2 regions of the Enterobacter sp. SA187 genome follow, and region 2 is predicted to be linked to the other one. Evidence: predicted binding sites of a transcription regulator. Region 2 holds the regulator's gene; the other holds the start of a gene.
What was found. The regulator LexA, encoded in region 2, represses DNA repair genes until DNA is damaged. The targets are predictions, from matches to a motif close to TNCTGTATGTACATACAGNA.
Positions count from the first base shown of each region.

Region 1: sbmC (DNA gyrase inhibitor SbmC) is a predicted target of LexA. The motif match lies at 1,512-1,531, and genes of this name have one in related genera.

Region 1 covers NZ_CP019113.1:3,858,752-3,861,849, reverse strand. Annotated here, with positions in the region: gene sbcB (exodeoxyribonuclease I) at 1-67, opposite strand, end outside; gene dacD (serine-type D-Ala-D-Ala carboxypeptidase DacD) at 264-1,421, shown strand; gene sbmC (DNA gyrase inhibitor SbmC) at 1,551-2,024, shown strand; gene BMF08_RS18645 (FUSC family protein) at 2,184-3,098, shown strand, end outside.
Region 2 covers NZ_CP019113.1:1,499,194-1,502,291, forward strand. Annotated here, with positions in the region: gene plsB (glycerol-3-phosphate 1-O-acyltransferase PlsB) at 1-570, opposite strand, end outside; gene BMF08_RS07200 (diacylglycerol kinase) at 700-1,068, shown strand; gene lexA (transcriptional repressor LexA) at 1,177-1,785, shown strand; gene dinF (MATE family efflux transporter DinF) at 1,856-3,098, shown strand, end outside.

The DNA.
Region 1 (3,098 bases), 2.1 Mb from region 2:
CGAAGGTTTCGTAATCGTGAAATAAAAAAGTTGGCTGCGGAGCGGAATCAGACACCAGTGAGTTCATCCTGTTTTGAAGTGACCTGTCTATGGTAAACCATCCCGCCGCTTCTTCCGACATAAATGCCATCCGGCTGCTGATTTTGCGAGCAATCATCCAGACTCCGCGCGCCACTGTCACATTTCTTTGCAATTAAACGGAGTAACGACATAAGAAATTCCGTAAAAAGGTCAGCCATTTACCTGAATCAGAGGATCTCCCGTTGAAACGCCGTTTGTTTATTGCCGCATCATGTATTGCTGTTTGCGTGAATTCTGCGCTGGCTGCCGATTTACCCGTCACCCCTCAGCCACCGCAAATCCAGGCCGCGTCCTGGGTTTTAATGGATTACACCACCGGCCAGGTATTAACCGCGGGCAATGAACATCAACAGCGCAACCCGGCCAGCCTGACCAAGCTGATGACCGGCTACGTTGTCGATCGCGCCATTGACAGCCACCGCATCACCCCGGACGAGGTGGTAACGGTCGGTCCGGACGCCTGGGCGAAAGGCAATCCGGTGTTTGACGGCTCCTCGCTGATGTTTATCAAACCGGGCGACCGCGTCACGGTGCGCGATCTCAGCCGCGGGCTGATCGTCGATTCCGGCAATGACGCCTGCGTGGCGCTGGCGGATCATGTGGCGGGCGGCCAGCCGCAGTTTGTGAAGATGATGAACGATTACGTGCAGAAGCTGCACCTGCGCGACACCCATTTTGAAACCGTGCACGGCCTCGATGCGCCGGGGCAGCACAGCTCCGCCTGGGATCTGGCGGTGCTCTCCCGCGCTATTATCCACGGCGAACCGCAGTTTTATCATATGTACAGTGAGAAAAGCCTGACGTGGAACGGGATCACCCAGCAGAACCGCAACGGCCTGTTGTGGGATAAATCCCTTAACGTGGATGGCCTGAAAACCGGCCACACTTCCGGCGCAGGCTTCAACATTGTCGCCTCTGCCGTTGACGGCCAGCGCCGCCTGATTTCAGTGATCATGGGTGCCGACAGTCCGAAAGGACGCGAAGACCAGGCGCGTAAACTGCTGCACTGGGGCCAGCAGAATTTTGATACGGTGCAGGTGCTGCGCCAGGGGCAGAAGGTCGGCAGCGAGCGCATCTGGTTCGGCGATAAGAAACAGGTGGCGGTCGGCACCGGACAGGATTTCTGGCTGGCGCTGCCCAAATCGGAAGTGCCTTACATTAAGGCAAAATACACCCTGACCAACAAAGATTTACAGGCGCCGATAGCGGCGCATCAGCAGGTGGGGGAGATCGCGCTTTACGATCGCGACAAAGTCATCGCCCACTGGCCGCTGTACACCCTGGAGAGCGTGGGTAAGGGCGGGGTATTCTCGCGCATAAACGACTGGTTCCATCATTAATCTTAAGCATTCAGCTGACTGACTGGCGAGTATGCGAGCCTGCTCGCATACTGACAAACTGGTGGGTGTAGAGTGATTTTGCATCATTTATAGTGTGTATCCATACAGTTAAATTCGTCGGAGGCAGCAATGGACTATCAAATCAAAGACGTTGATTCGCGTAAGATTGCCGGTTTTCATCTGGTGGGGCCGTGGGAAAAAACCGTAAAGCAGGGCTTCGAACAGCTGACCCTGTGGGTGAAGAGTAAGCAGCTGCAGCCCCTGGAGTGGATCGCGGCCTATTACGACAATCCCGATGAAGTACCAGCTGAAAAGCTGCGTGCCGATGTGGTGATCGCGGTGGATGAAGACTTTGTCCTGCCGGAAAACAGCGAAGGTGTGATGCTCACCGAACTGCCCGGCGGCGCTTATGCGGTAGCCCGCGCGCGCGTTGAAAACGAGGATTTCCAGCAGGCCTGGGACGGATTCTTCGACACGCTGTTAGCGGATCAGAATTACCAGATTGCACGGGGTCCGTGCTTTGAGATCTATCTTAATGTCGACAGCGGCGAAGGGCACTGGGAGATCGACATGCATATCCCCGTCGAGCCAAAAGTGCTCTGACGGCGTTTTGGCCCAGCCTTCAGAATTGATCCTGGAGGCGTTTATGGCGCGACTGGCGAGTAAATCGTCATTTTTGCCATCATTCAGGCCATAACGCGGAAATCGCCTGGTAAAAAGCCGCTACAATTGCGCCTTTGTTGTTTTAGCCGGAGAACGGGTGTGCGCCCCGACAAATCACTCAGCCCTTTTGAAATTCGTCTCTACCGTCACTATCGTATTGTCCACGGGGTGCGGATCGCGCTGGCGTTTATTCTGACGTTCTTACTGGTGCGCTTACTTCAGGTTCCCGAAGGCACATGGCCGCTGATCACGCTGGTGGTGATCATGGGGCCGATCTCTTTTCTGGGCAACGTGGTACCGCGCGCCTGGGAGCGCATCGGCGGCACTATTTTTGGCTCGGCGCTGGGGCTGGTGGCGTTAAAGCTGGAGTTGATTTCGCTGCCGGTGATGTTGCTGTGGTGCGCGGCGGCCATGTTCCTCTGCGGCTGGCTGGCGCTCGGCAAAAAGCCCTATCAGGCGCTGCTGATTGGCATCACCCTGGCGGTGGTGGTGGGTGCCCCCGCGGGGGATATGCACACGGCGCTGTGGCGCGGGGGCGATGTCATTCTCGGTTCCCTGCTGGCGATGCTTTTTACCAGTATCTGGCCTCAGCGCGCCTTTATCCACTGGCGCATTCAGATGGCGAATTATGTTACCGCCTTTAACCGAGTCTATCAGGCGGGGTTTTCACCGAACCTGGTGGAACGTCCGCGGCTGGAAAAGCACCTGCAAACCATCCTTAACGACGTGGTGAAAATGCGCGGGCTTATCACGCCCGCCAGCAAAGAGACGCGTATTCAAAAATCCATCTTTGAGGCGATCCAGACGGTGAGCCGCAATATGGTGTGCATACTGGAGCTGCAAATCAATGCCCACTGGGCCTCGCGCGCCAGCCATATGGTGATGCTGAATGCCCATACCCTGCGTGACATGCAAAACATGACGCAGCAGACTCTGCTGACCATTGCCCATGCGCTCTACGAGGGTAACCCGCAGCCGATAGTGGCGAACAGCGAAAAGCTTAACGACATCACC
Region 2 (3,098 bases):
CAGTTTCTGGGCGATAATTTTGTCAGTGCCATGTTCGGTGGCCATGCGGCGCAGCGAAACCGGCGGCGAGAAGCGCACAAAGCTGTCGCGTCCCAGCCAGGAGATAGCAAAGAATTTCTGTACGCCGTTAAGCATACGCAGCGGCGGGTTGACCTCGCCTTTCTCACGACCCGGCGAGCGGCCAAACATCACCGACACCGGCACCATTTGCACGTCCAGATCGGGGTGGTTGCGGTGCAGATCGAGGTAATCATGGAACAGCTTGATCGACTCTTCCTTCGGCGTGTACCAGGTGAACACGCGGGGTCCGCTGTGAATAAAGATATAGCGCGGCAGCAGCGTGCCGTCGATTTCGAGTGGCTCCAGCGGATCGGGCAGATCGTTTGCCAGACACTGCGCGCGCAGGGTCAGTAAATCTGCCTTCGAGTTGTACGGTAAGACGTACATAATAGGGCGTGAGGTATCAAGTCCCAGTTCCTGGGCAGGTTCTGCCGGAATGGGCTTGCTTTTTACCAACGCGCCTAATGGTAAATTAAGTAATTTGTAGTAAATTCGTGGCCAGCCGGACATATACGATGTGAAGCCTCTGGTTAATAATCCTGTTGCGCCGCAAGAATATCAGAAAGCGCGCGTAAATTCTGTTGTACCAAGGTCTGCTTGCATAGACATTGACGCTAATTACATAAAAAGGTTCTTTTGATGGCCAATAATACCACTGGGTTTACTCGCATCATAAAAGCAGCAGGGTACTCCTGGAAAGGCGTTCGCGCCGCCTGGATCAACGAAGCGGCGTTTCGTCAGGAAGCGGTAGCGGTGATCCTGGCGATTGCCATTGCCTGCTGGCTGGATGTGGACGCTATCACGCGCGTGCTGCTGATCGGCTCGGTAGCGCTGGTAATGATAGTGGAAATTCTGAACAGCGCGATTGAAGCGGTGGTGGACCGTATCGGCACGGATTTTCATGAACTTTCCGGGCGCGCAAAGGATATGGGCTCGGCGGCGGTGCTGATGTCCATCCTGCTGGCGCTCGCCACCTGGGGCATGCTGTTGTGGTCGCATTATCGATAATGCTCGCATAAATCGACAAACTCCGCTGTTTTGCTCAAAATTCGATTCCAAATTTCACTTTGCCTGTATATACTCACAGCATAACTGTATATGCAACCAGGGGGCGGTATGAAAGCTTTAACGGCCAGGCAGCAAGAGGTGTTTGATCTCATTCGGGATCACATCAGCCAGACAGGCATGCCGCCGACGCGTGCGGAGATCGCGCAGCGCTTGGGGTTCCGTTCCCCGAACGCGGCTGAGGAACACCTGAAAGCGCTGGCGCGCAAAGGCGTGCTGGAGATCGTTTCCGGCGCGTCCCGCGGTATTCGTTTACTGCTTGAAGATGTTGACGGACTGCCGCTGGTCGGGCGTGTCGCGGCAGGTGAACCGCTGCTGGCGCAGCAGCACATTGAAGGCCATTATCAGGTCGATCCCAATCTCTTTAAACCGAATGCAGACTTCCTGCTGCGCGTTAGCGGCATGTCGATGAAAGATATCGGCATTATGGACGGCGATCTGCTGGCGGTGCACAAAACCCAGGAAGCCCGCAACGGCCAGGTCGTGGTCGCGCGTATTGACGATGAAGTGACCGTTAAGCGCCTGAAGCGTCAGGGTAATACCGTGCAACTGCTGCCGGAAAACAGCGAGTTTTCTCCTATCGTGGTTGACCTGCGCGAGCAGAGTTTCACCATCGAAGGGCTGGCCGTCGGCGTGATCCGCAACGGTGAGTGGCTTTAATCTCTTCTTTCCACGCGGCGGCAACATCATGATTGCCGCCGCGCGTCCGTTTCCCTTCTGGTAATTCAACGTGGCCTTTCTGACGACTTCCGACAAAGCGTTGTGGCGTCTTGCGCTGCCGATGATTTTTTCCAATATCACCGTGCCGCTGTTGGGGCTGGTGGATACCGCAGTCATTGGTCATCTCGACAGCCCGGTGTATCTGGGCGGCGTGGCGGTTGGCGCCATGGCCACCAGCTTCCTGTTTATGCTGCTGCTTTTTCTGCGCATGAGTACCACCGGTTTTACCGCCCAGGCCTTTGGCGCAAAAGATCCCCATGCCCTTGCGCGGGCGCTGGTGCAACCACTGCTGCTGGCGTTGATCGCCGGTTTCGCCATCATCCTCTGTCAGACCCCGCTGATTAATCTCACACTGCACATTGTGGGCGGCAACGACGCGGTGCTGGAGCAGGCGCGGCGTTTTCTGGAGATCCGCTGGCTGAGCGCCCCGGCGTCGCTGGCGAACCTGGTGCTGCTCGGCTGGCTGCTGGGTATCCAGTATGCCCGCGCGCCTGTGGTGCTGCTGGTGGTGGGCAACGTGCTGAATATTGCCCTCGATTTATGGCTGGTGATGGGGCTGCACATGAACGTGCAGGGCGCTGCGCTCGCCACCGTCATTGCGGAATACGCCACTTTTGTGGTCGGCCTGCTGATGGTACAACGCGGGTTGCGTCGCCGGGGGATCAGCCTGGCGATGCTGAAGACCGCCTGGCGCGGCAATATAAGGCGGCTGCTGGCGCTTAACCGCGACATCATGCTGCGCTCGCTGCTGCTTCAGCTGTGCTTTGGTTCCATTACCGTGATGGGCGCGCGTCTGGGTGGCGACATCGTGGCGGTGAACGCCGTGCTGATGACGCTGCTGACTTTTACCGCCTACGCCCTGGATGGTTTTGCCTATGCAGTTGAGGCCCATTCCGGGCAGGCCTATGGCGCGCGCGATGGCAGCCAGTTGCTCAGCGTCTGGCAGGCGGCCTGTCGGCAGTCGGGGATAGTGGCGCTGGCGTTTGCGATGGTGTACGCGCTGGCCGGTGAGCAGATTATTTCGCTGCTGACCTCCCTGCCGGATCTGCAACGGCTTGCCGGGCACTACCTTGGCTGGCAGGTGATTTTACCGATCGTGGGGGTATGGTGTTATCTGCTCGACGGCATGTTTATCGGTGCTACCCGCGGGACGGAAATGCGTAACAGTATGGCCATCGCCGCCGCCGGTTTTGCCCTGACGCTGCTCAGCGTACCGCTGCTCGGTAATCATGGTTTATGGCTGTCGTTAACCG